Regions from separate parts of the Paenibacillus sp. OSY-SE genome, predicted to be linked through region 2. Evidence: riboswitches for the same ligand, from Rfam matches in the RefSeq annotation. Region 2 holds a riboswitch; each other region holds the start of a gene.
What was found. Region 2 has a riboswitch for cyclic di-GMP ahead of A372_RS33445 (glycosyl hydrolase family 18 protein). Riboswitches for the same ligand answer to the same signal wherever they lie in the genome.
Positions count from the first base shown of each region.

Region 1 (7,407 bases), on a different contig from region 2:
ATAATTCGGGCGCTTGACGTAAACATTGAGGAATTCTTCCAGTTCGATACAGCCAACGTAAACGCCGAACGTCTCGGTATCGCCGGCACACTTGAGCTGCATGTGAAGCTGCTTAAGGGCAGGGAGCCAGACGACGTGAAGCTTGTCCATCGCATTGCCAAAGATATGTTAGAGACGTTTGACCGCAGAATGAATACATAATTGAAGGGGCCTGCAAAGCCTCTTTTTTTTGGATTGGCGTGCCCAGAAGCACGCATCTCCTTGCCGGTGAGAGTCCAGTCACGGGAGGGGCCAAGTTTAGCGCTCGGTGATAAGGCTTCCGTGTCACGACCTTATGTGTACTCTCCCATACAGTCAGGAAGGATACCATCGAGGGTATGAATACCTCGAAGACATATATTACTTCTATATTGACATAATAACATTTATATATAATAAAAACAATAATGGCATTCATAATGGTATTTTGATCGCGATAGCTTTCTTATATGCTTAAGATGAGGTGAACGGAATGGCGGACTTGAAAATATTTTTAGGAGATCGGATTCGACAGCTGCGCAAGTTCAAAGGATATACCCAAGCGGAGCTCGGAGACAAATGTGAAATGAAGGCTTCGTACATCGGAGGTGCCGAGCGCGGCAGCATTAATATTTCGTTGAATTCGCTAGAGCGGATGATTCGGGCGCTTGACGTAAGTATTGAGGATTTCTTCGCGTTCGATACAGCCAACGTAGACGCCGAACGTCTCGGTATCGCCGGCACACTTGAGCTGCATGTGAAGCTGCTTAAGGGCAGGGAACCGGACGACGTGAAGCTTGTCCATCGCATTGCCACAGATATGCTCGCGACATTTGACCGCAGAATGAATACATAAAATGGAGTAAGGGGCCCGCAAGGCCTCTTTTTTGTATCGTCTCACTTTCCCCTTCATTCAGATGACAGTTTTTCTTCCTTTTTAATCGTGACTGTGATGTCTTCTTCTTCTTCGGCTTCTGTTGTATCTAGGAGGGATAACATCGGATGCTCATATGTAGATTAATCCTTCTTGCTTTTGTGCGTTTTGAGCTGCTGCGCTCCTGTCTGTTGGATTTCGTCCAATAGATTGATGAGGTTGTGTGGAGAAAGGAAACTTCCATTGGATACTGTACAGTCAAATGACCTTATATTCGGCTGCTTCACCGGACTAGGATTGATTTGAGCGGAGGTTTTCCAGTGGATTGCACCATTTCCGCTTAACATGTGAATTTCCATTGGATGTTTTCCAATGGCAGTGCTGCTTCAATACGCTTGGTCACCGATAAGCAGCGCTCAGCTGCTACACTGCCCAAAGCTTGGCAACGCGCGCGGTCCCGAAGCGCTCGTTGTGGTGCAGCTGGAGCGAGTCTGAACCCCTATGGTTCCGTTGCATTCGTGAAATGCACGTGATTCGACGTATTGCAGATATGTTGTGCACGACTGAGTGTATTGCAAGGAATTAGTGTTGTTGTGCACGACTTGGACATATTGATTTATTGTGCTCGATTGGGCTTTGGGGCTCTTGCAAAAGGCTCGAGGCAGTACTGTGAAGCGGTACTCGGTGAGAAGGCTTATGAGCCCTGTCCTTACCCTGCCCTTATGTGCACTCTCCCATATAATCAGGAGTGATAACGTCGAGGAAAAGGTACACGTAATATCATACACAAATGACATGACCACAGGAGGGATATGTTACGGAAAAGACAGACGGTCATATCTTGCGCGAACGGCATGACGTAAGCCAATGAGGAGAGTGAACCGAACGCACAAAGGGAGCCGCCTCCTTCTGATGGAAGGGGAGAATGAAGCAAAGGGGCGGTTGAAGCGAATCACCGAAGTGTGATGCCACTGCACGAACGGAACATTTCGTTACTGATCACAACTCGTGATATATGACAATCTTGGAAATGTGAGACATGCAATATACATAATTTCACTGCAATAACCGATAAATGATAGTGAAGGAGCGGCCGCTTCTGAGTGATAGGTTTCGAGAAGAGGATAATTTTCAATTATGTATATGAATATATGAATAAATAATCATGTAATAACAGAAAAAGGCACACCGTTCGAGAGAATGTGCCGCAAAGCTACAGGGGCTAATGTCTTCCTTCCGGCAGATGATGCCAGCCTGTTGCCTGCCATCCTGATTCTTATGATGAAGAAGGTGACAATGGGGGCGCCTTTTTTTATTTTCTTGATTCTACAATATGCACACGATGGAAGGAGAATGACGTAATCATGCGGTTTACTTTTAAAAAGTGGTCTATGTTGCTAATGTCTTGTCTGCTTTTTGTGACTTCCTTCTCAGCAGCCGGTGCAGCCAACCGTCCGACGACGATGGCTCAGAACGGAATGGTAACTACGCCTCACTATTTGGCATCCGCGGCGGCTCTGCAAGCGCTTGAGGATGGGGGCAACGCCGTGGAAGCCGCCATTGCGGCCGCATCCACGCTCGCCGTCGTCTATCCGCACTATACGAGCATTGGCGGAGACAGCTTCTGGCTGATCTACAACGCCAAGACGAAAGAAGTCAAGGCGCTGAACGCGAGCGGGCGATCGGGAGAGAACGTCACCATCGATTTTTATAAAAATAAAGGGTATGACAAAATCCCATCGCGCGGATATCTTGCGGCCAACACTGTGCCGGGGGCGGTATCTGGCTGGGGAGAAGCTTATGAATATGCTAAAAAGTCGATGGACCGCCATTTGCCATGGGACAAAGTGCTGGAACGGGCCATTGGATATGCGGAAAATGGCTACCCGGTAACTCCGAATCAGGAGTACTGGACGAAGCTGAATCTAGATACAAGCGACAAGGAATTGAAAAACCTGCAGCGCTTCGAAAGCTTCCGTGACACCTTCCTGAAGCCGAACGGGGAAGCTTATAAACCAGGTGAAGTCATGGTGCAGAAGGACTTGGCCAAGACATTGCAGACAATTGCGAACAAAGGGGCAGACGCCTTCTATAAAGGTGAAATCGCCGATAAAATCGTCAAGGACATTCAGGAAAATGGCGGAGTGCTGACGAATAAGGATTTTGCCGAGCACAAAGCGGATTGGGTGAAGCCGATTTCTGTCGATTACCGCGGATATACAGCGTACAACGTTCCGCCGAACTCGCAGGGCATGGCGTCATTGTCCATTCTCAACATTTTGAACAACTTTGATGTGAAGAGTATGGGTGAAGGCACGGCCGATTATTACCATGTTATCGTGGAGGCTACCAAGCAGGCATTTGCCGATCGGGACAAGTGGCTGACTGACCCTGATTTCGTTGATATTCCGCTTGACCAGCTGTTGTCTAAGCAGCATGGCCAAGACATGGCTGCCCGCATTGATATGAAGAAAGCGGCAGAATCCGTCAAGCCGCTCGATCCAAAAGGGGATACGGTATGGCTTGGCTTCGTGGATAAGGACGGCAACGCCGTATCTTTGATTCAGAGCCATTACTTTGACTATGGTGCAGGCGTCGTCGCTAAGGACACCGGCGTTATTTTGCAAAATCGGGGCAGCTTCTTCTCCTTGGACCCGAACCATATTAACAAGCTGGAACCGAAAAAGCGCACGTTCCATACGTTGAATCCGGCGATGCTCTTAAAAGGAAATAAGCCATATGTGCTGTACGGCACGCAGGGCGGCGAAGGGCAACCGCAGACACAGACGGCGCTTATTACGCGAATTGTCGACTTCGGATTTACAGTGCAGGATGCGATCGAAGCGCCGAGATGGCTGCATGGACGCAACTGGGGATCCTCGTCGAACGATCTGAAGATGGAAGGACGCGTTCCGCAGGCGGTACGGGATGAACTCGTGAAGCGCGGCCATCCGGTGCAGCCGATTGCCGAATACACGGATACGGTTGGCCAATCGGGTGTCATTCTGATTAATCCGGACACCAACGTCAAATTCGGCGGTGCCGATCCGCGGGGCGAAGGAGCGGCGCTAGGCTATTAATTAAATGGATGTGTGAGACGGAAGACTGCCGGGCAAGTACCGGCAGTCTGCTGCCGTCGCAACGCAATGACGGCGCTAGAGGTAGGAAATGGAGATGAAACCGATGGGAAAGTTGGAACCGTTTCTCAACAAAGCGATGGCTAGAAACGGGTTGTTATCACGGTTTACTGGGAAGCTGGGAAATAAGCTGGCGGCGTGGTTTCTCATCGTCGCATTAATTCCGCTGCTGCTTACATCCCTGTATTTATATCAGTTCAGTTCGAAGCAGTTGGTAGACAAACAAACAGAATCATACGTGAAATTAGTTACAAGTACGTCGCTTATTATGAATCAATGGTTAACGGAGCGCATGTCGCAAATGGACATTTTGTCCCTCACTACAGACATTCGTTCAACTGACCAAGCGGCGAAGGCTGAGTTTATCCAACAATTTACGAAGAGCGCGAACGTGTTTGACGGCAATACATATATCGGTTCAAACGGCATCGTAATTGCGGATACGTTCCCAGACAGTGTCGGCATCGACTTGTCTGAGCGTCCATTTTTCCAGAACGGATTGAAAGGCAAATCAAGCTATACCGACGTTATATTGGCGAAGACGACAGGCAAGCGCTCCATTATCGTCGCATCGCCGGTCAAAGGGAAGCAAGAGAACGTCATCGGAGTGCTGACCGGTCTTATTAACTTCGAGGCGTTCGCCGATCGCTTTCTGCAGGATCTGTACATCGATAACGGAGCGGTCTATCCGATCATAGTCGACAATTTGGGGCAGATTCAGCTGCATCCGAACAAGGAATGGCTCGGAAAAAAAGTGAGCGAACTTGAGCTTGCTTCGGATTTGGGCGGCATTTTGCTGAAGCAGGAGAATGAGGCATCTTCTTACCATTATACAGATAACGGTGAATCCTACGTGGTAGCCTATTCCCCGATTCAGGCTACTGGGTACGGCCTTTATTTGCATATACCGGAAACGTCCATTACCTCGGCTGTATCTTCGATGAAGACCAATGTTACGGTCATCATGCTCTTCGTCACTATCTTGGTCATGTTCATCGCAATCATCCTATCCCGCAGTATTACAAGACCTATTGCTAAAGTGGCTGTTGTAGCGGAGCAGGTGTCGATTGGCGAATTGACCGTTGAACCGCTATCTGTCCGTACCAAGGATGAGGTGGGGATGTTGTCACAGGCGGTCAACACGATGGTGGGGCAATTACGCAGCTTTATTGTGGATATTAACGCCACGGCGCAGCAGGTGGCAGTGTCCGCTGAAGAGCTCTCCGCCAATGCGGAGCATACGAGCAAGGCGACCGAGCATATTGCCGTTACGATTCAGGAAGTAGCGGATGGCACGGAGAAACAAGTACGCAATGTAGAAAATAGCGTGCAATCCATTCATGATGTGTCGGTTGGCGTGCAACAAATTGCCTTGAATGCCCGTCAGGTGGCTGATTCAGCGGGGAATGCCTCCGACAGCGCGCAAGAAGGCCATCAATCGATGGAATCGATGACGAAGCAGATGGGCGCCATCCATGATACAGTGCTGCAGCTTGCGGAGATCGTGAAGCGCCTCGGGCAGCGGTCCGCGGAGATCGACAGCATCGCACAGGTCATTCACGGCGTTGCCTCGCAGACCAACCTGCTCGCGCTCAATGCGTCGATCGAAGCGGCACGCGCTGGCGAACAAGGCCGCGGATTCTCTGTCGTTGCCGGCGAAGTGAAGAATCTGTCTGAGCAGACGGCACAGTATGCGCAGCAAATTGCAACCTTAATTGATGCGATTCAATCGGAGACGAATCAAGCCGTACAATCGATGGAGCAGGGAACGAAGGAAGTGACAGTCGGCATCGACGTAGTCCAACAAGCTGGCGACTACTTCGAACAGATTCTGCAGGCGATCCGACAGGTCGCAGAACAGATTCAGAACGTAAGTGTCTATGCGCATCAAATGTCCCAGGATACCGACCAAGCGGTCAACCGGGTACAGCAAATTACGGCGGTCGCTGAGCAATCCGCGGAAGGCACGCAGAATGTGTCCGCTGCAACCGAAGAACAGCTTGCCGCGATGGAGGAGGTCAGTTCCTCGTCCACGGCGCTGGCCAAGATGGCGGAAGATCTGCAGGCGCATGTGTCGCGCTTTAAGGTATAGCGATTAGGGTCTGATATGGAGAACGGTGATGCTTCGAAATGCTTCGAGGCTCCTGTTCTCCATTTATTTTTTCGCAAAAAAAAGACGCAGCCTTGGATGGCTGCGTCTTCTTCGATAGGCTTAGGCATTCGGAGCTGGTGAAGTCGAAAGAGTAACCTTTTTTTTCTTGTTGTTCCAGTCAATTCGAATATCGTATAAATTGCAGAACTCACGCAATGGAATCATGACTTCGTTCCCTTTCATACTCGGAAGCTTCTTCGTAAAGCGGACTTCCTTGCCGTCGACCGTAACGTTCAGGGGAACGTTCGGGTTCTTGCCGACGTCTTTCCCGTTTCCTTGTTCTTTAAGCAGCTTAATTAAGTCCTCCGGCGATTGCTTGCTGTTCCCTGCGTCGAACCGGAATGCATTTTTGTCTTTTCGCGTCGTCATCCCTTTCTTGATCGTGAAGGAGAGCTCGATCTTAAGCGAATTCATGACCCCGATCACATCCTTATTGAAAGCCCCGTAAGGAAAGGCGATGATGCCCTGCGTGTTGCCAAGCTCTTGGTGCAATCGCTTCTCAGCTGTCGCTAAATCGCCCGTAATGCGCCCAATGTACTCTTCATCGTTCTCCACCCGCTGTTTATCTTTCAAATAAAGATGACGGGTCAGCATTGGCTTCGTTTTCCCCCCAGCGTCGATGGGACCGTATTTATGGGAATTGTACGTATGGCTGTAGAAGCTCATGCCTTCTTTTTTCATTTCCCGCATCTGGTCCCATGTCAATTTCGGGCGTCCTTCGCGGTTATCGATGAAGGACACGATGACAAAATTTGTAGCGGTGTAGTTGTATTTTTTCAAAATAGGAAAGGCGTGGGTATAAAAGCTCTCATACCCATCGTCGAACGTAAGCAAGATGGCGTTATCCGGAATCGCTGCCCCTTTCGTCATGAAGTTGACATAGTCGTCCATGGTGATGACGTTGAAGCCGTTCGTCTTGAATAGCTCCATCTGGTGCTCGAATTGCTGCACGGGCAGCATGTGGGGCTTTTCCGGCTTATCGACAATATCGTGATACATGAGCACTGCAACCTGATCCGAATAATAGGTTGCAGTTGAAGTGGAAGCGACCGGACTGGCGGCAGCTACGCTCATGCCAAGCGTGTTCTTAATGAACGAAGCCGAGGCCATCAATTGTCCGCTATCCATCGTAACGGCCGTGGAATCATTTATTTCTTTTCCATCCACCACAACAGAGATGGCTTGGACGGTATTGTTCTGCACACAACCAGTTAACAGATACAATA
Region 1 is NZ_ALKF01000188.1:84,629-92,035, forward strand. Features, by position in the region: gene A372_RS0118200 (helix-turn-helix domain-containing protein) at 1-201, shown strand, start outside; gene A372_RS0118205 (helix-turn-helix domain-containing protein) at 512-874, shown strand; gene A372_RS39095 (hypothetical protein) at 1,265-1,387, shown strand; cyclic di-GMP riboswitch class I at 2,065-2,157, shown strand; gene ggt (gamma-glutamyltransferase) at 2,257-3,972, shown strand; gene A372_RS0118225 (methyl-accepting chemotaxis protein) at 4,076-6,121, shown strand; gene A372_RS0118230 (polysaccharide deacetylase family protein) at 6,242-7,407, opposite strand, start outside.
Region 1: another riboswitch for cyclic di-GMP. It lies ahead of ggt (gamma-glutamyltransferase); the one in region 2 lies ahead of A372_RS33445 (glycosyl hydrolase family 18 protein).

Region 2 (7,407 bases):
TATTAAAAGTTTATGTCACTCATTTCATTCCATCCCTTCCGGCAGGAACATTTCTACCGGACTTGAAGGGTTGTAGAAAGGATTAAAGCGTAAATCATGAACCACTACACTTGCTTCCCACGGCTCGTCAGGATTTATCGGTACTAAGCGTGCGGAGATCCTTGCCTTGGCTATGCCCGGCGGTATTTCTCCCTCTATACTAACAACCTGCCCATGGTTTTCTGGAGTTAACATGTAAGTTTCGGTTTGTGTGGGTACGCGCATATTAATTTTTTTTGGATATAGTTCAACTTTAACTTCCAATTTAGCATTTTTACTGCTTTGGATAAAGATTTCGCCTCTTAATGAGAATTTGCTTGAAAAAGTATCATCAAATACTCTAATTATTTGCAAAATTCCTGCCGAACTATCTTGCCCCCATTGTCCCAGCGGTACAGTAATTTTTTGCCCTCTAACTCTATCGCCCTTCCCATAAATCCCCACTTCCTTCATATTACGCCCATTTATTTTTTCCCAGCCTTGTGCTATATCGCTATTCTTATCAAATATGGTAAAGAACGAGTTCCATAATGCCTGTGGCTCTATACTATACTCAAACGTGACACCATCAATATGAACATGTCCGAAACCACGATCACTATCAAAGCGTGCCCCCACAAAAATGGTTGCATAAACAGTACCCTTTGGAATGCTTCCTCTGATTGAAACGGTCATATTAGTAAGACTATCAGATGAAGTATAATTGGTTCCCATTAAAGTACCATGCTGATTAAAAAACAAGATGCGTAAATGCGATTCCGCGTCTCCTACTCGATGGGATATCCCTCTTATCTGATATTTTCTTTTATCATCCAGCAGAATATTTTGGCTTATATATATTTCTTTGCTTCCGCCGTCATGATGGCGGCCTACAACCTGGCTTCTTTTTCCGCCTTTATCCCCTTCGATATAGAGCCTAGAAGAATAGGTGTTGTCTGCATCATCCCAGTAATCTGAGATTGTACCTCCTATCGTTGAGATTCCCTCCCCTTGGAAATCATAATTCATGAGTAGATTAAAGAAAGGATCGTAATCATAAGTAACATCAACACCCCTAATTGTTATCGCGCCGGCGGCATTGCTTCCCGTTGCGTGAATCACTAATTGAATGACTGCTTTTTTTGCATTATCGGGAACACTACCTATTTTCTCACTTATTGTATAAAAGAAATTGCTCGTTAACGTGCTTTTTTTAGCAACTCTTTCGATAACCTTGCCATTGTCATCCACAAATTCGAGCGCCATTATTGCCTCCGCATTCTGCAGATGTTCAATCTTCAAAGAACTTTTCATACCTCGTAGGTATTTATTTGAATCTGCAGAAATAGAAATCGTTTGCTTAATGCCAATCGAACTTCCAATAGGCATATTAGAAGCTTGAATTTGCTGATGATTTCTCGATCCAATCTTTTGAATGCCATAACTGGATACCGCTTCCCTATCCGTCACATAGGACCAGCCAATCGCCTTGCCGGCATTGTTTACGTTTTTAAAATCACTGTTTGTCACCTTTTCGTATACCTTCTTGCTCACACTTCTACTTGTCATATTGCCATTCTTATCTGCCTGATATGTGATATCCGTATCATCATTCGTGATATTCTTTATGTTTCCATTCTCATCATAACTGTACTCCGCGTCATAAGCGTTGACGCTAGATACCAAAAAAACTGCTAGAATAAAAATAAAAGCAATCTTTTTATTCATTTTCCAACCCCACCTTTCTGGATAAAATACAGCCCCACTTCGTTAAACTATAGCTCCATCGCCTTCCTCCTTTATTTTAGAAATCAACCATAATAATACCTTTAATTTCCTCTAATATCCATAGTTGTTTTTATTTCACCTTCCTTGAGTGCGGCCGTGCTCGGATCCGTCACGACTCTAGCTCTCCCTTCGACGATACCAGGAGATACGTCCAATTAAGGCTCCTTCCGGTGCATCGCCTCCGTCCAGCTTGACCTCGATATTCTCCCCTTCACTCGTTATCTCTCACGGTGGCTGCAGCCGTTGATAATACGCGAAACTTGCCTTGCGGACAGCGATTAGCAACTGAACATCCTAATCGAAAGTGCAGGATAAGACATCCAGCATTTCAGGCAAGGTTAGGAAGAAAATATCGTCGCATTCGCAGCGGCGCGGGTTTCGCCATTATTTTCCCAACCGAAACTAAATAAACCAGAAACCATTCTCAAATTACCTGTATCCCTTGTGGCTCTAGGATTGGAGCTGGATCTATGAACCTGAGAGGTTGGGAAAAATAAAGAAAAAACTCCATTACCGTAGCAGTTCCGTGTCGTTCTAGAGTCGTTGAACTGCTGCTTCATTGCGCAAAAAGACGCGAACTTCTTGCGGCTGATGATAAGCCAACAACTACCTGTTCAACTCTCCTCCCCAAGAGCCCGGCCTCCAGTTATTAAAATGGTTTTGTTCATCATGGCGTACCTCCTAGATGCTTAGCGAAGCAAAGCCCGCTTCGAAAGCATGCACTTTGCATACAAAGCAAAACCACCAGTTAATTCTCACCATTTTATGGTGTATATTGTATCCTTTCCTCCTTCCTATGACCTATTGCTCAGATTCTTCTACATACCCAAAATATGTAAAAATATATTACAAGGAATGCTAGAAGAAGTATACGGTTACTGGGCTGAGACATATTATCAAACGAGTTGGCATAAAAATGAACTCCCTTATCACAGCCGTTCTATCATGTCTGGCATTTCAAATGAATAATAAAATCGAACTATGTGCTGCCTTTCACAATTAATTCTTAAGTCCCATTAAATAAGCGCGTATTTACTGTATATTAAACGATACAAACAGGCATCGTTCTGCATACAGAATGAATAGTCAAAACATTATTTCCACCTGTGAAGATCGAAAATGAAAGCGCATGCATTTTTACACAGGTATTACTAGGCAAAGCTAGGGAAATCTAGTGACGCAAAGCTAAAGGGGCTAAAGAAGAAATTCTATGCCAGCCAGTTGCCGATTAATAGAATCCACTCCCTATTAGTCGTATGCGTTATTTATGAATTGCTCATAGTAAGAAACACCCTAGCTGCCTATTAATATAATACATTGATAGGAAGTGAACACGGATGAAGACAAGGAGAAAGCAGAGTGCCCGAAGGTTATTCGCAATGACGGTGATGACCATTATGATGTTCGTATCTTCATTGGCGCCGGCCTATGCAGGAACGACTATTCCCGCAGCAAAGGAACCTGTTGTAAAGCAGAGCTCGACAAAGGAAATCCGTAATGTCATGTATTATGGCGATTGGTCGATCTGGGGAGGACAAGGGAGCTTTTATCCCAAGGATATTCCCTCGGATCAATTAACCCACTTGAACTATGCGTTCCTCGATTTTGATGCCCAAGGCAACCTCGTCTTTACGGACAAGGATGTGGCTGTAGGCGCGCCTGTCGGCCAGGATGGCGTACAATGGGATGCAGCCAATGCCGGCGCACTTATCGCCCTGCAGCAATTGCGTGCAGAAAATCCGAATCTGAAAATCGGCATCTCTCTTGGCGGATGGTCCAAATCAGGTGACTTCTCCGTTGTAACGGCAGATGCTTCGAAGCGGGCGAATCTGGTTCAGAATGTAATGAAGTTCATCAAATACACGAACATGGACTTCGTGGATGTGGACTGGGAGTTCCCGGCTGAAGTTCGCCAGCCAGATCTGGTCGATAATAAAAACGATGAAGGCACGAAATACGCCACGCCGGAGGATAAAAATAATTATATTTTGCTCCTGCAAGACTTGAAAAACGCATTGAATAAACAAGGAGCCGAGCTTGGTAAAGCGTATGAGCTGACTGTTGCCCTGCCCGCTCCCAAAAAGAAGATTGATATCGGCATTGATGTGCCTAAGTTATTTAACATTGTAGATTTTGCCAATATCATGACTTATGACATGCGCGGCGCATGGGATGAGGTAAGCGGCCATCACACCGGCTTGTATCCGAATCCAAATGACCCGCTCACCGGCAACAATCTATCCATTGACGAGAGCGTGAACTATTTGATTCAGCAAGGTGCCGAGCCGAGCAAGATTGTCATCGGAGCGGCTTACTATACTCGCGGCTGGGATAAAGTGTCGCAAGGATCCGACCCGAATCATCCGGGACTATTCGGTGAAGCCGCACTATCTGCCAAGGATGCGGATTACACTCCATCCCGCGGCGCGGTTGGCGAATCCCCTCTCGTCCTTGGGGACGGCGGCCGCCGAACAGGGACTTGGTCTTATCGCAATCTCGACAAGTTGAAGGCCACATACCCGAATCTCAAAGAATACTGGGATGATTTTGCAAAAGCTCCCTATCTGTATGATGACACAACTGGCGTATTCTACACGTATGACAATGAAAAATCCATTCATGAGAAAACGAAATATGTGCTTGCGCACGGTTTAGGCGGCGTCATTGCTTGGATGGCTGCCAATGATGCCCCTACTACGAACCCTGCCAAGCGTGACAAATTAACAAAGGCGACGAAAGAAGGCCTCTTTGGAAGTCAGCCGTTGAAAACACATGAGATCCAATATGCCAAGCTGGACGTGACGGCTGCTATGAAACCGTATACAGAGCCTTGGGGCGACAATAAAGGGTATGAAATTACCCTCGTCAATAACGAGTCTTTGACCGAATCGAATCAAGTATTGAGAGCCGTGGAAAGAGGCGCAAAAACGGTTAAGCTGCCGAAGCTTTACATCCAAGCCGATGGACCGTTGACTTCCGGCGATTATTTGGCAGGAACCGTAACCAATGAGAACGGTTATACGGTCGTCGATTTGAAATCGGTTTATGACGCCAAAACGATTGAACCTGGCAGATCCTATACGTTCAAACTTAAGGGAGATGCCGAGATTGCAAGCATGGAACTTGTTCAGCGGGTATCGAATAACAGCCCGGAAATGAATAGACAATTCATTCTGGGCGATGAGACTCCAGGCAAGAATCAAGCGCCTGTATTGCATGGCGTATCGGACTACACGATTCAAGTCGGCGACGTGTTCGATAAGCTGGCCGGCATAACCGCTACCGACGTGGAAGACGGAGATTTAACGTCGCGCATTGCAGTGACGGGAGAAGTAAACACCAATCTGGCTGGCAAGTATCAGCTGACGTATTCCGTAACGGATTCACAAGGATTAACGGCAGAAAAAGCTCGCACGATTACGGTTGTCGAAGCGGCGGTATCTCCAGAGTATAACTTTGGGGTTGGTGAAGGAATCGAGTGGCCGAAGCAAGTCAATTCTCCGTTCATGGATATGGTTGCATGGGTTACTAAGCCAGGCTATTCCAACAACGGTGCGCCTAACCTCGTCAGAATTTCAGAGGATACAGGCGTGAAATTCTTCAATCTCGGCTTTATTCAATCCATCTCGAAGCAAATCGTTGACGGTAAAGTGCAATGGGGCTGGGGAGGATACTCTGTCCTGAATGAAAAGAATGTAGACAACGCCCAATATCAAGGAATTAAGCAGTCTATCCGGGAACTGCGCGAGATGGGCGGCGATGTCACGATCTCGCTAGGCGGTTTGAACGGCGTTACGTTCTGGGAAGTGACTCAAGATACAGATACGCTCTTCAATACGTATATGGAGCTTGTTCAAGGCTATGGACTGACCAGATTAGACCTAGATATTGAGGGCGGCGCTCAGAACAAAGCCCTGAATATCGCCAATGCGAAGGCGATTAAGAAGCTGCAAGATGCAACGGGAGTCGATATCGTATTAACACTCCCTGTACTGCCAAGCGGTCTGACTTCCGTTCAATTGGATGTGTTGGAAGCTTACTTGTCTGCCGGCGTGGATGTCAAAGTCGTGAACGTTATGACGATGTGCTATGGAAACGGAACACTCCTACCTGGTGAAAACTATGGATCCGCTTCTCTGAGAGCCGTCGATTCGACGAAGAATCAAGTGAAGCAATACTTCAAGCAATTTGCAAACATGGATCTAACCGAGCAAGAGGCTTATGGAATCATCGGAACAACGCCATCTATTGGCTTTGAGGGCGAGGCTCATCCGATCTTTACGACAGAATGGTCGCAATGGGTTGTGGATCATGCGATCGACAAAGGGTTGGCCATGACCTCCTTCTGGTCCATGAACCGGGATGCGATGCTAGAAAATAATATTGGTGTTACAGCGCAATATCAATTTACCGATATTTTCAAAACATTCGGAAATGGAAGCACCCCGCCGGTAGCTTCAAAACCCGTGATTCATGGCGCAACGGATAAAACGATTTTCGTTGGCGAGCAATTCGATCCGAGAGAAGGAGTTACCGCTACGGACAAAACGGACGGCGACCTCACCGATCGCATCGTGATCGAAGGAACGGTTGATTCCTCTACTCCAGGAGCATATAAGCTGGTGTACACCGTAGAGAACAGCCAATGGCAGCAAGCGGTTGCTGAACGTACTATCACCGTTGCAGAAAAGATTAACAACAAGCCTGTGATTCATGGCGCAACGGATAAAACGATTCTTGTTGGCGATCATTTCGATCCGAGAGAAGGGGTTACCGCTACGGATGAAGAGGATGGCGACCTGACCGATCGCATCGTGATCGAAGGAACGGTTGATTCCTCTGCTCCAGGAACATATGAGTTGGTATACACCGTAGAAGACAGCCAAGGCCTGCAAGCATCTGCAGAACGCCATATTACCGTTACGGATGAACTTGTGGATACCTATGATCCGAACAAGATCTATCTAGAAGGCGATACGGTCATCTACAAAGGAGACAAATACACGGCTAAATGGTGGGTACGAGGAGAAGCGCCAGATACCTCGCAAGCATGGAAAAAAGAAGTGATTCCAAATGAAGATGGCAGTGTGGATTACGTGCCGGGCTCTGTGTATGTAGAAGGCGACTTAGTCCGCTATGAAGGCACACTCTATCAAGCCAAGTGGTGGACACAGAGCATTCCGGGAAGCGATGAGTCCTGGAAGCTTGTAGAATAATAGAAAGACGAAGCTGTATCTATCAGGGCTGACCCGTGCATGGAAGTCTATAATCGAGGATGTATTTCCGTTATGATTATAGATGGCCTGCATGGGTTAGTCCCTTCTCCTTGCTTTCAACCTGAATGACGACCGTAGCCGCCGAAGCTTCTCTTTCCTTGAAACACTTCGTGATCAAAAGATGACTTATTGAGCAACCTCTTCTACCCGCCAATATAGGACATGTTTATTTTTTTTCGCTGTATCGCCGTCTGTTCGGTACGTTCATCCGAATAGCGGTCATTCCGCTTCTCCCACAAACCGCGAATAGCGGCAAGGATTTCATGGTCCGCCACACCTCCGCGAATCAGTTCTCGCAAGTCAAATCCCTGCGAAGCGAACAGAC
Region 2 is NZ_ALKF01000159.1:3,454-10,860, forward strand. Features, by position in the region: gene A372_RS0106920 (hypothetical protein) at 25-1,746, opposite strand; cyclic di-GMP riboswitch class I at 2,951-3,035, shown strand; gene A372_RS33445 (glycosyl hydrolase family 18 protein) at 3,144-7,022, shown strand; gene moaA (GTP 3',8-cyclase MoaA) at 7,226-7,407, opposite strand, start outside.

Region 3 (7,407 bases), on a different contig from region 2:
TCTAGCACTGTTCCTCTTGTGACTGTTTGACGGTTTTGGTTGTGATTTTTGCACCGTTCCGGTCGTTACTCCTTTGGCGTTCTTTATGTTGAAAATCTTTTTCTGAAATATTCATCTTATGATGTAGCTCTCAAGTTTTTACTTTTCGGAAAATGAAAAGGTGCTGCTATAATCAAGCACAAGCGCTGGTATCGCCATGTATCAACTTAATGTAGTTTCTGAACTAAGGGGAGAGTGGAGCTAAGTGCTAAAAGAAAAGGATCCTACTATGAACGTAATACCTGAAGGATTACAGCGTTTCAAGCGTAGTCTGTAGGCCCGCATTCCGTAGACCGTATACCGTAGACCGTAGACCCGCATTCCGTAGACTGTATACCGTGGAACGTACTGTTCAGGTCTAGGGTGCAGCAGCACCAAATGGAATAGGTAAATGGTAGGATAGAAAAATAAGACCGTCTGCTTCAGAGAGGCGGTCTTGTTTCTGTTCTGGAAAAGGGCGGAAACGTTAGTGTTCACATTTTTATCACATTATCGCTATCGCTCATGAAAACAACATGGAACTGGATAATTGTTCTGCTCCAAAGCGCATTGTATCGCACAAAAAAACTTAAAATAACCGAAAATTCATCATTTTTTGACATAAGTTGATTTGCATTGTCGAAAAATCGAAAGTAAAATGAAGGTAGGCGTTTAAGTTTTCATCTTAACGTTCCGATGTATTATATGGGTCTTGAGTTGGATGTTCTATCTGTTTCTCAAGTTTATAACCATGTTTTGTATACTTTAGACCTAATCGACGCAGCATGTCGCGAATGCCAGTGCGTGACATTTTAAGATGAAATTCTGACTGCAGCAAGGCATGAATATCGCGCATGCTCCAATGAGAAGCACCTTGAGCAGAAGGCGAAGGAGTGGAGATGATGCGGCGAATCAATTCTCGTTCCTGCTCCGGAGACAGCAACCTTGGTTTGCCTGGAGCGAGGCTGCGGGCAAGTAAATGCTCCATGCCACCTTCGTTGAACAGCTTGACATAAACGGATACGGATTGGCGATGGATGCCCAACTGCGCGGCTACGTCTTTGGCGAAAGCACCAGACATGATGAGTTGGATGGCCCGCACTCGATTGGCGAGTTGAGCATCGTCCAAGCTGGAAGCCAGTTGTTCTAGTGTTGGCTCGTCCCAGCCATGATTGTTGGAGATAGATAGTTTTTTCATCATACTCACTCACTTGAGATTTTATTTTAGTATAGGTCTTCATGAACAAAGGTATTCATTTCCAGTGAGTGGATGTGTAAACAAATACGTATGAAAACCGAAATATAACTTGATAAAGGCAAACTTATCGAAAGGTAAGGACGCAAAGCCTCGGGCCTAACATCCAGCAAGCGGATTATGGCGGCCGGGTTGCCATTCTATGTTGCGGTACATCAACATTTATTTGGTGACGAGGCTATTGGGGACAATAGTCTTTTTTTTTGCGTTTAGAGGATGAATCGGATTATGAATATTGTCTTGGTGAAATTGGAGGGTGGTTCTCCTCACGATGAGATGAACCGGCTGATTGACAGACTAATCCCGCATATTACTCCTGAAAAATACAAAAGACTGGACAGGCTCCGTAAGCAGAAGGAGCGGCAGCGCTTGGTCGTCGCGGATATTCTGGTCCGCAGTCTGCTTTGTCGTAAATTGGGACAGCGAAACGATGAGCTTGTTTTTCGCACCAATGAATACGGCAAGCCCTATCTTAAAGGGAATCCCGTTTATTTCAACGTCTCCCATTCAGGAAATATCGTCGTGGCTGCGGTTGATGATGCGCCAATCGGAATTGATATTGAACGAATGAGAGAGTGGGATATGGATGTGGCTCGTCTTATATGCGCGCCGCGCGAGTGGGATATGCTCACATGTACAGACGGTGATCGCGCGCGCCAGGAACGGTTCTTCACCATTTGGACGGCGAAAGAGAGCTGTCTCAAGGCGATCGGAATGGGGTTTGGCATGCTTCCGAGCTTGCTCGAAATCGTGACAGAAACCGCTGCTGTACCGCATGGCGATCCCGTATGGAGTGTTGACGATTACTATGTAAAACAATACTCCGGGGTTGAAGCAGGCTATAGTATGGCGGTTTGTGCACAGCATGCAGAGTTCACCAAGCAAGTAGAATACATAACAGTGGAACAATTGACTCATCGATTTATGATTTATCGTTGAACGAGATAAAGGAGTGGACATAGATTGGCTTCAATTCAATTGACAGTGGAAAAGTTGGCCGGACACGACGCACATTCTTTTGAGCTGCCGGCGGATACGGTACGCCTCTTGATCGAGCGTTCGAGCGAGCATTCCGTCAAGCTGGAATCCGTTATTTGCGGGGCTTGGGCTGCACTGCTTTCCCGGTTTTACAACTCGGAACAAGTGGCCCTTCATGTTGTGGGATCGGAGAACGGCAAAGGCGCTCATACCATAGTTAGCCAGAGCGACGTAACGATAGCTGGCATCGTGAGCATTCATGACAGTCTGTCGTCCTGCGCTGACACAGTGAGCATGACTTGCTCAGCAGCATTAGAGGACGGTGGCGTTGCGACTTATTGCTGGTGCGGCGCCGGAATCTGTCCCGAGCTTCCGAAGGACCAAGACGTAAGCGGGCTGCACGGCAGATTTCAATATGCTGGCGCAGATGGTGTGACATCACCGATATTTACGATTTATTATGAACAAAATCACTTCCAGCAAACGACGATAAAACGGTTGGCGGTCTACTTCATGCAGCTCCTTCAAGAGGCGGCACGGCATCCGCAGAAAACAATCGGCGAGTTGGAAATGCTGACGGAACAAGATAAACGACAGTTGATTCATGATATGAACCGGACGCAAGTGGAATATCCGAAGACTTTCACGGTACAGGCACTGTTCGAACAGCAGGTGCTTCAAGCTCCAGACCGAGTTGCTGTTGTAGAAGACGAGCGGGAGCTCACATACCGGGAATTGAACAAAAAGGCGAATCAATTAGCCCGCCGTCTGCGGAAGCAGGGGGTGACCCGTGAGCAAACCGTCGGTATTATGGCAGAGCGAACCGCGGAAATGGTCATAGGGATACTGGCGATTTTAAAAGCAGGAGGAACTTATGTCCCCCTAGATCCCGATCACCCGCAGGACCGCATTCAATACGTATTGGAGGACAGCGGCACTCAATTGGTACTGACGAGCCGGCTAGCGGCCGATTATTTATCCGGCGCAATCGAACGCGTCATCATCGACGACCCGGATCTTGCCACTGAGCTGGAGGATAATCTGTCCCCTGTCAATCAGCCGGAGGATCTTATCTATATCATTTACACATCAGGCTCGACAGGCCGGCCGAAAGGTGTGATGGTAACGCACCGCAATGTCATCCGGCTGGTCAAACATACGAACTATGTGAAGTTCGGCCAAGACGATCGCATCTTGCAGACGGGATCGCTGGTGTTCGATGCATCGACCTTTGAAATCTGGGGCTCGCTCTTGAACGGATTGGGACTGGTGTTGGTTGATAAAACGACGATATTGGATGCAGAGCAGCTGGAACAAGCCATTATCCGTCACGGCGTGACGATTATGTTCCTGACGACGGCGCTGTTCATTCAATTGGTGGACCGCAACCCGCGCATATTCGCTCCGCTCCGCCAACTGCTCGTCGGTGGAGAACTGATGTCGCCGAAGCATTTCTACCGCGCGGCGAAAGAGTGTGCGCCAATCGCGATATCCAATATTTACGGCCCAACCGAGAATACGACGTTTTCCACCTCTTTCGAGTTGAAGCACGAGGTGGATGGAACGATACCCATCGGTACACCGATTACGAACTCGACTGCCTATGTCGTGAATGAGTACGGCAAGCTGCAGCCAATAGGGGCGGTAGGCGAGCTGTGGGTCGGCGGCGAGGGTGTTGCGCGCGGCTATTTGAATCAGGAGGAGCTGACCCAGGAGAAGTTCATCGATAGCCCATTTGTGCAAGGGGAACGGATTTATAAGACGGGCGACCTTGTGCGGATGCTGCCGAACGGCAGTATTGAATTTGTGGGCCGTAAGGATCACCAAGTGAAGATTCGCGGCTATCGGATGGAGCTTGGTGAGATTGAAGCGCAAATTCATGCTCACGAGCAGGTGACTGAATCGATTGTCATCGACTTCGAAGAGACTCCGGGTCAGAAGGCGCTTTGCGCCTATATCGTGGCGGAAGGCGGTATGACGGCGGCCGAAATCCGGGAGTATCTGTCACAGCATCTGCCGGAATATATGGTGCCTGCCTATTTCATGTTCCTGGACCGGATGCCGCTTACGATTAACGGTAAGATCGACCGGGCGAAGCTGCCGCAGCCAGAGAAGCGGGAGCGGGCTGCCGCCGGCTATACGGCGCCTGTCAGCGAGACGGAAATCAAGCTCGCGTACATGTGGGAGGAACTGCTCGGCATTGCGCCAATCGGAACGAAGGACCATTTCTTCGAACTGGGAGGGCACTCGTTGAAGATGGCTCAGCTGCAGGCGAAGATTGCGGCCGCATTCCGTGTCACGCTGTCCTTCAAGGAGCTGTTCGCGAATCCGTTCATCGGCAAGCTGGCCGCGCTGATCGATGAGGGCGAAGCAGGACGGTTCGAGGCGATTGAGCCAGCGGAAGCGAAGCCGCATTATCGTCTCGCTCCGGCGCAGACGCGTATGTTCGCGCTGCAGCAGCGGGGCGGAGTCGGCATGGCCTATCACATTCCGCTCGTGTACCAGGTGAAGGGCAAGCTAGACGCCGGACGGCTCGAGCAGGCGCTGAATCGGCTAGTGGAACGCCACGAAGCGTTCAGGACCTCGTTCCATTGGGAGCAGGATGAAGTTATCCAGAAGGTGTGTGCTCACACCGGCTTCCGGATGCGGCTCATCGCAGCGGAAGGCCGCACCGCAGCAGAGCTGGCCGACGAATTTGTCCAGCCATTCCAACTGGACGAGGCGCCTCTGTTCCGGGCGGCATTGGCCAAGCTCGGGGAAGATGATTATGTTCTCCTGCTGGACATCCACCATATCGTATTTGACGGCACGTCGCTCAGCATCTTTGCAGAAGAGCTGTCGGCACTGTACGAGGGCAAGGATCTTACGCCAGTACGATTGCAGTATAAAGACTACGCTGAATGGCAGTCGCAGCGGAAGCAGGATATTTCCGCACATGAAGGGCATTGGCTGCGCGTGCTGGAGGGAGAGCTTCCGGTACTGGAGCTTCCAGCCGATTCCCCGCGTCCGAACGTGCAATCGTTCGAGGGGGACATCGTGCGTGTGACACTGCCGGCTGAAGCGGCTGCAGGCTTGAAGCAGATGGCCCTTGACCAGGGAACGACGCTATATATGGCGCTGTTGTCCATTTACAACGTGCTGCTCTCCAAATATGCGGACAAGGAAGACGTCATCGTCGGCTGTGCGATTGCTGCACGGACACATGCTGATCTGAACCGGATGATGGGCATGTTCGTCAATACGCTGCCGATTCGAAGCTACCCGGAAGGTGAAAAAACGTTCGCCGCTTACTTGGAAGAAATGAAAGATACTCTTCTGTCGGCGTACGAGCATCAGGATTATCCGCTGGACAGCTTGATCGATCGTCTGCAGTTGAAGCGGGATGTGAGCCGGAATCCGCTGTTCGATACGGTATTCGTCATGCAGAACATGGGGGATACATCGCTCCAGATGGGGGACGCAGCATTCGTGTCGGTACCCTACCACAATGGAACGTCGAAGTTCGATTTGACGCTGGAAGCGGTGGAGAACGAGGAATCATTATCGCTTAACTTCGAATTCTGTTCGAAGCTGTTCACGCAGGCAACGGTGGAACGGATGGCCGAGCATTTCGTGCAGTTGGCTGCACAAGCGGCGGAACAGCCGGAGCGCAAGATCGGCGAGCTGGAGATGATAACCAGACAAGAACAGCAGCAGCTGATTCACGAATTCAATCAGACGGAGGCAGATTATCCGCGTAATTCAACTGTGCATGCTCTGTTCGAGGAACAGGCGCGCATCACGCCGGGGCGCATCGCGCTGGTGGCGGGTGAACGGGAGCTGACGTACGGAGAGCTTAACGCGGAAGCGAACCGGTTGGCCCGGTATTTGCGGCAGCAAGGGACGAAACCCGAACAACCGGTAGGTCTGTTCACGGAACGGACAGCAGAGATGGTTATCGGCGTGCTCGCGATTATGAAGGCGGGTGGAGCTTACGTTCCGATCGATCCCGATTATCCACAGGAACGGATTCAGTATTTGCTGGAGGATAGCGGCGCTGCTATCGTGCTGACAAGCGGACATTTGGCTGAGCGTCTGCCAGAAGGCTTGCAGCGCATTGGCTTCTCCGATCCGGAGCTGTCCCGTGAATCGATAGATAACCTGGAGCATGTGAATGATGCAGACCATTTGATTTACTTGATGTACACATCTGGTTCCACGGGCAAGCCAAAAGGAGTTATGGTCACACATCGCAACGTCGTTCGCTTGGTGAAGAACACGAACTTCGTGACGTTTCAAGAGGATGACTGCATTTTGCAGACGGGCTCGCTCGTATTCGATGCTTCGACGTTTGAAATCTGGGGAGCGCTGCTGAATGGACTTCGGCTCGTGCTGGTGGATAAGACGACGATCCTGGATGCAGAGCAATTGGAGCGCGCCATCGCTCAGCACGGCATTACAATGATGTGGCTCACTTCGCCGCTGTTTACCCAGCTGGTGGAGAAGAATGAGCGCCTGTTCGCACCGGTACGGACGTTGCTCGTCGGCGGAGATGTCTTGTCGCCGAAGCATATTTATCGTGTGCTGCACGCGTGTGCGCCGATCGCGATTGTGAACGGCTACGGTCCGACAGAGAACACCACCTTCTCGTGCTGCTACCAGATTACGGAGGGACGGGACGGCTCAATCCCGATCGGGATGCCAATTGCGAACTCGACAGCTTATGTGGTGAACGGCTACGGCAAGCTGCAGCCGATTGGCGTGGCAGGCGAGCTGTGGGTCGGCGGCGACGGCGTGGCTCGCGGCTATTTGAACCGAGATGATCTGACGCAGGAGAATTTCATTGATAGCCCGTTCATTTCTGGCGAGAAGCTGTATAAGACGGGGGACCTTGTGCGGTGGCTGCCAGACGGCACCATCGAGTTCCTTGGGCGTAAAGACCATCAGGTCAAAATTCGCGGCTATCGGATGGAATTGGGCGAAATTGAAGCGCAAATCCGCAGCCACGAGCTGGTGAAGGAAACGCTCGTTACGGATATCGAGGAATCAGCGGGGCAAAAGGCGCTGTGTGCGTACATTGTAGCTGAAGGCACATTGACGGCTGCTGACATCAGGCAGCATCTGCTCTCACACCTGCCGGATTACATGATACCGACCTACTATGCGTTTTTGGAGCA
Region 3 is NZ_ALKF01000182.1:37-7,443, forward strand. Features, by position in the region: gene A372_RS0114775 (helix-turn-helix domain-containing protein) at 704-1,219, opposite strand; cyclic di-GMP riboswitch class I at 1,324-1,413, shown strand; gene A372_RS0114780 (4'-phosphopantetheinyl transferase family protein) at 1,502-2,212, shown strand; gene A372_RS0114785 (non-ribosomal peptide synthetase) at 2,237-7,407, shown strand, end outside.
Region 3: another riboswitch for cyclic di-GMP. It lies ahead of A372_RS0114780 (4'-phosphopantetheinyl transferase family protein); the one in region 2 lies ahead of A372_RS33445 (glycosyl hydrolase family 18 protein).

Region 4 (7,407 bases), on a different contig from region 2:
GTGCAAACGTTACAATGTAATAATAGACAATTTGAGGTGATAACAATGGCAGAATGGTACGAACGGAGCTTCGGTCGTGACTATTTACTTGTATATAAGCATCGGGATTTTCAAGGGGCAACCGAGGAAGTCCACCGCATGATGGATTGGCTTATGCTGCCGTCCTCTGCGACCGTATTGGATTTATGCTGCGGAATGGGCAGACACGCGCTTGCGCTCGCCGATGCCGGCTATCAGGTGACAGGCATAGACTTATCGGAGGTGCTGCTGCACGAGGCCGTGGAACATGATGCAGAAGGAAAGGTTACATTCATACGCGGTGATATGCGTGAACTTCCGGTGGATGGTCCTTATGATGCAGTGGTGAACTTATTTACTTCATTCGGATATTTTACAGATAACGATGACAATGCACGGGTATTTCAACAAATATTCCGCGTATTGAAGCCGCAGGGACGATATATTGTAGATTTCCTGAATCCGTCCTACGTTAAGCACCATTTGGTGCCGCAGTCGAAGCGTGAAGCCGAAGGAACCCTCATTCAGGAACGCCGCCGGATTGAAGCCGGATTCGTGAAGAAGGACATTACGTTAACCGATATGGTGACGAACGACGAGCGGCAATATGAAGAGCGCGTCCGTCTGTATGAGCTTCCGGATTTCGAAGCCATGATGAGGGAAGCAGGGCTTCAATTGGATGCCGTATACGGAGGCTATGACGGCACGCCTTACGCTGAACAGCAGGCGGCGCGGATGATTATGGTCGGGCATAGACCCTGACCGGCCGGTACATAAATAAACGGACGGAGGCCGAGAAATGACGGTGAAGTTGGATTACGCCGCCGAGCATATCATTCAAGTCAAAGTTCCGCTGCCGTTCTCCCTGCGATGGGTCAACGCTTATTTGCTGGAAGGGGAGGAAGGGTGGACGATCGTCGATCCGGGTTTGCGGACGGAGCAGGCGGAACGGACATGGGAAGAGGTATTTGCCCAGCTGCACATCAACAGCGGCGATGTGGCGCAAATCGTTCTTACCCATTATCATCCCGATCATCTAGGCATAGCGGGCGAACTGCAGCGGCAATTCGGCGCGCCGGTATGGCTGTCGGAGACGGGGTGGCGTCATGCGCAGATGCTGTGGGATTCTTCCCAGACGATGGCGTCCACCATGCAGCTGTTATTTGAAGAGCACGGCGCGCCTGATGAGGTCGTGCAGGCCATAGGCGAACATATGGACAGCTTCATTCCGCTTGTGTCTCCGCTTCCGCAAGTCAGCTTTATTCGAGACGATCAAAAAGTTGTCTTTGGCGGCCGTAGTTGGAACACGATTGAGACTCACGGCCACGCTCCCGGGCATATGAGCTTCTATGACGAAGCAAGCGGTATTCTGGTCGCCGGGGATCATGTGCTGCCGCAAATTTCTCCGAATGTAAGCTTTATGCCAGGAAGCGATCCAGAGCCGCTTTATTCTTACATGACGGGACTTAAGCGGCTGTTGCAACTGAAAGTCAATCTGGCGCTGCCGGGTCATCGCCATCCGTTCAGTCACTATTCCTCTCGCATCGAGGAACTGCTGCGCCATCACGAAGAGCGTCTCGCCGGGATCGCCGCTTCCTTGACAGAGCCTCGCACAGCCTATGAACTGTGCTGCACTTGGTTCGGCTCGTTGGAGCGGTTGACGGTGCATCAGTTCCGGTTCGCTATGGGGGAGATGATCGCTCATCTGCTGGAGTTGGAGCGTCGGGGGCTGGCGCAGAAGCTGCAACCGCTGCATACATGGCAATGGACAACAACATCCGACAGATAGCGTGTTGCATCCGAATCAGAATAGCGCCATTTGCGTAAACATAATAAGGTCATACTTTAAGAGGTTGTTCGAAAAGTCCACTTGTGATCACGCACTTTAACGTGGAAAGGGAGTGCAATCATTGCCATGAACACACGCGTCAAAATGAAAATATGGAACGTAACTGCGCTCACGTTGCTGCTTGTCGGTTTAATATTAATCTTTTATCCCAAGTGGGTGCAGTATGTGGAACAACAGCGAGAGTTGCATTTGCTGACCGAATGGGACGCTATTCCGAAGGAAAGCTCTTACGCGGATAACTTGGCACAGCCTCTACTCTCTAAAGCATCCCTCCCTACATCTGATGTACGAACTCCAGAACCAGCTCCAGATCCTGAAGTGATGATAGACGGCATACCTTTATATGGCGCCATCTCGATTGAGAAAATCGATTTGCGGGAGCCGATGCTTGCGGGAGCCACAGCACAGTCGTTGAAGCATGGAAGTGGGGTCGTAGTGCCGAATCGCACGCCGGGCACAACGGGGAACTTCGTTCTAGCGAGTCACCGCAGCCAAACATTCGGACGGCACTTCAATCGGCTTGACGAACTCGAAGCCGGCGATGAAATTAAGATCGAAACGACGAACAACACTTATGTATACAAGGTGAATACGAAGTTTATAGTCGAACCGGAAGACTTGTCCGTGCTTGATCAGAACAAGGATGACAAGCAATTGACGCTGATTACTTGCGAACCGATGGATAATCCGACACATCGGCTCATTATTAAGGCCCTTCTCGGTGCTGAAAAGTGACCATTTTGATTACGCACTTAAAGTTGGAGCGGAAAGCTGCAATGAAAGCCGCCACATCTTATTCATGCGGCGGCTGTGCGTGCTTGTCCGTAACATGCTTGTCCGGAGCGTGGCGTCAAAGATTTGGAGTATAAAAGTTTTGCGTGTAGAACACATTTGATTTGCCCCCGAAGGATATCCCGACGCCCAGTTGTTCATAATCCCCAATTATATTTTTGCGGTGCTTGCTAGAGTTCATCCAGTCCTCGTGGACAAAGATGGCACTTGTCTGGCCGGCTGCAATGTTTTCTCCAGCCACTTTGTAAGTGATGCCGTCCTTTTTGATCCGATCGAAAGGTGTTTTTCCGTCAGGGTCGTTATGGTTGAAAAAATTTCTGCTCTTCATATCTGTGCTATGTTTGCGTGCTGTATCCGCAATAACATCGTTCCACTCGTATGGTTCCTTGCCGTAGCGCACGCGGATAGCATTGGTCAGATCGAACACTTCCCGTTCAAAGCTTTCACGCAAGCGTTCACTAGGCGTACCGTAGTATCCTTTAAACGCTAATTCCGTTTCCGCAGCGATAAGCTGAATCGCCGTAACCGTGCCCTGCTGGTTCAAATCGTAAAATACGGTTGCATACAGGTCGCCAACTCGATGAATGCTCAGCTTGCCGCCGTTGTCTTTGTAATTATAATTGGTGTTCCCTTTTTTTATCTTGGTGAGTGCGGGGCCGAGTGCAGCTTCCACCTCTGATTTCGTCGAACCAAATTGAATGCCGCTCGCGGATGTCCAATCTTGGGCGTTCGTGTAGAGAGCTACTACTTTGCTGTTATTTACGCCGACTTGCAAGTACCGCTTATAATTGTGATTGTAGATAAACCATTCAAAGCCGTATTCGCTTACATCTTTGCGGGCTGGTTCTCCTAACACATCAATCAAAGCTTGTTCGCTCATGCCGATGGATACGCCTTGCACAATGAAATCAGTTTGGTTCTTCGAACTTGACTTCACAATCGTCTGGGTATAAAGGTCAGATGAGCCGCTTGATGCAGTCGCGGGATGTTTATTGGCTGCATGTGCTGATTGAGAGGAACAGAACAAGGCCGCAATCATAATGGTGACGAATAAGGGTACATACCACTTTCCTCGTTGTGTATAATGCTGTCGTCTGTATACCGCAGCGTTATAAGTGCCTAATATTGAAACAACACGTTTCGACATAATACCATCTCCCATTCTTTTAGAGGTTGTTCAAAAAGTCCGCTGCTCATGTAGTCTCGCCTACACTGCGCTGCTCCTTACAAATTTTGCGGAGCAAAGCTCGCTTCGGAAGCATACGCTTCGAGTTCCTGTAACCTTCTCGGTGCTGACAACCGGCCTTTTTGAACACGCACTTTTAAGATTTATGCTTGAATGAGATGAATAACGGTATGTTAGGGCGACGACAAAAAGCGCCGCCCTAACGGCGGCGCTCAAATAAGCGCGACGACAAATGTCGCAATTAGGGCAACCCGGCTGTCATCGCATGTATACACATGCATTAGACCCGTGGCTTTGCGTCCTCTGCTTTCGCTAGAGTTTGCCGTTATCCATTTCGAATATCAATGTAACTATTTACACTATATATGAATCAGAAAAGGTTGTACATACTATTTTGGGCAGTTACAAGCCGTGAGGCATCTTTCCTTGACGGCTATTTGGTTAGCTTTGCGCGAACAATTTTTTTCGTGCTAACCATGCGACGAGAGCTAACGTACATAAGATGACACCGATGACAGGTGTGACAGGGGATTCTTCGCCTGTTTGAGGCAGCGTATCCATATTTTTTGGTTTGGATTTTGGCTGTTCATCCGTTATTGGCTTGGAGTCGGTATCGCCATCTATCTCGGTATCATTAGCGTCATCGTTATTTTCATCTTGTTCTCCTTCAGTGTTGTCTCCTGGATAATTGACATCGGAAGGTTCGTCTCGTTCTGAATCCGGATTAGATGGCTCAGACGGTCTATCAGGCTCCGTCGTTGGATTCGGTGTAGATGGATCCCCTCCGGAATTGTCTGACCCGCCTGGTCGATCAGGATCGGGATCTGGGCCTGGTGCCGACGGTTTGCGAATCAGTCCCGCATCGATTGTCATGTTATGCTCGCCTTGGGCAAGAGCTATGACATCTGTCCACCCGTCCTTATAAGCGTCGGAATCAAGTGAACGATCGTCTCCTGCACCTTTCAAAGTGAAAGTGTAGCCGTCCGGTGCAATGAATCTGACCTTATAATCGCCTGCATCCAAGTTATCGAAGAGATAGTATCCAGGTTTGCCTGATTCGTACACTGCGCCGGTAACCGTGTCTTTATATACCGATTCTGTCACCGTTGATCTTAACCATGTGCCGTTAGTATCGTACAGTTGTATGGTAATGCCGTTCATGCCAGTGTCCCCGTCATCCTGAATCCCATTGCGGTTCGCATCGAACCAGACGTAATTACCGATGGAACCTTTATTAGGTTCAACTGGATCTACCGGTTTGCGAACGAGTCCCGCATCGATTGTCATGTTATGCTCACCTTGGGCAAGAGCTATGACATCTGTCCACCCGTCCTTATAAGCGTTGGAATCAAGTGCCCTATTGTCGCCTGTGTCTTTCAGAGTGAAGGTATAACCGTCCGGTGCAAAGAATTTGACCTTATAATCGCCTGCATCCAAGTTATCGAAGAGATAATAGCCGGACCTGTATACATAGTCAGTCACAGTCGGATCATACACAGAACCCGTTACTGTAGGATCATAGACCGAATTCGTAACTGAACTGTAGTATACGGAGCGGGTTACTGTGGAAGCGAGCTTCTTGTTGCCTTCATTGTTGTACAACTCCACGGTAACACCGTTGATGCCAGTATCCCCATCGTCCTGAATTCCATTGCCGTTCGTATCAAACCAGACATATTTTCCGATTGCTCCCTTTTTCGGTTCAGGGTTAGGCGGGAGTTTTCTCTTTACTAATCCGGCATCGATGTCATGGCGTTTATCGCCTCTATTGAGCTCAATGATGTCCGTCGTGCCTTCTGGCCTGGCGTCGGAATCAAGGTTCCTGTCATCGCCTGCACCTTGTTTAGTGAACCCCGTATACTCTTCTGGAAGATGGAATTTTGCAAAATATTTACCTTTATCTAGTCCTGTAAACAGATAGTAGCCTGGGTTCCCTTTATGATCGTCACCTGTCAACGTGGCTTCCAGAAGTTCCTTACTGTCGGCGTCATATAATTCTACTTTGACGCCGTTGACGCCTAAATGGGAATCATTCGTCTGAATTCCGGTGCCATCTTTGTCAAACCAAACATAATTGCCGATCTCAGCCTTCGGACTATTCTTGATTTTAATTCCTACCTTGAGCGGTTCGGCTGGCAACAGGTCGGTATTTGTGTCGGTCCGTGAAGCCGTAAAGCCGAAAGAATTCCATGCGATCTCCTCATCTCCGACCGGTGCCCCAACAGGCGACCGCATCGTCCATTCCAGCACTTTCGTTTCCCCAGGTTTTAAAGCAGTTTGCTGCGCAAACACGAATTTCAGAGCTTTTACCGTCGTCAGATCTTGCGGCGGTTCGGTGCTCCACGAGCCCGTCGTCATGGATACATTGTTACTTGTACTGTAGTAGACGTCCACATTCTCGTACTTAATCGCCTCTGTTAAAATAGGGCTCCACTTGCTGTCACGCGGTGATCTGTCAATTACGCCGATATCGCCTTTACGCGGAAGAACATCAACGATCGTTACCTTTTTTACGTCAACAGTACCGGAGTTTTTTACTTCCAGCTTGTAGTTGATTTTGCCACCGGATGAGACGGTTCCTATAGCCGGATATTTGGACCATTGTCCGTTGTCCAGATCGCCTTGCACATACTTCACCGCTTCAAGATTGGTAGCCGAATTAACGTTGATTGTTACATTGCTATAGACGTACCATTTGCCATCTTTGAACTTTTGGTTGTCAAAGTTTTTAGGGAAGCTGTTCACATAAGTTTGCGTTGCCGATGTAACTTCCACTTCATTATCGATCGCGCCTGTCGTTACGCCTGTGCTCACATTGGCGTCGAATGTAATGATGAGCGTCTTGTTCGGCTCCAGAGTAAAGGTGTCTGGACCCCACGTCCAAATGAGCTTGCTTCCTTGGCTGTTGAGATCTTCTCGTTTGAAATCTGGAGTTGGCACAGCGCTTTTTTCCATATCCAACTTCCAAGAGCTTTCTACATACTCCAGCTCTCGCGGCAGCAAGTCAGATACGATCGGATCTTTAAAAGGTACGCCGTTCGGGCTTTTATTCGTCACTTTGAGTGTATACGTGACTTTGTCGCCTGGCTTGAATGAGGAGCCATTAGCATATTTCTCCACTTGAATGAGCGGACGTTCGGCAACGGCGAGAGCCTTGATTGCATCCCAATGCTCTTTCCGTTCCGTACCATATCCGTATTCCAACTTGGCATAGTTAATGATCTGCTTCCATTGCTTGTTGTGGAAACGAGCCTCTTCATCGGATGGCAGACCATTTTCCTCGTCTAAATATCCATATTTGTTATCGGGAAATTTTTGATTTAAGAGCGGGAAACTTCCGTATTTGTACCCGTCTTGTTCCACGTCCTTGTAAGACGTGAACGTATAACGCAATTGCAGTGCATTTTGTTGCTGGAAATGAAGCGGAACATTGCCGAATACGAGCCGAATACCTTTAATTTCCTCAGGCTTTACCGAAGGGAGATCTTTGGCGTCTACTCTATACTCAGAAAGGAAGGATAGGGCGCTTCTCCAAATTTTCCAATCTCCTTCATCGGGTTCA
Region 4 is NZ_ALKF01000189.1:72,373-79,779, reverse strand. Features, by position in the region: gene A372_RS0118700 (class I SAM-dependent methyltransferase) at 46-780, shown strand; gene A372_RS0118695 (MBL fold metallo-hydrolase) at 818-1,807, shown strand; gene A372_RS0118690 (class D sortase) at 1,934-2,602, shown strand; gene A372_RS0118685 (CAP domain-containing protein) at 2,718-3,806, opposite strand; cyclic di-GMP riboswitch class I at 4,088-4,179, opposite strand; gene A372_RS0118680 (SdrD B-like domain-containing protein) at 4,287-7,407, opposite strand, start outside.
Region 4: another riboswitch for cyclic di-GMP. It lies ahead of A372_RS0118685 (CAP domain-containing protein); the one in region 2 lies ahead of A372_RS33445 (glycosyl hydrolase family 18 protein).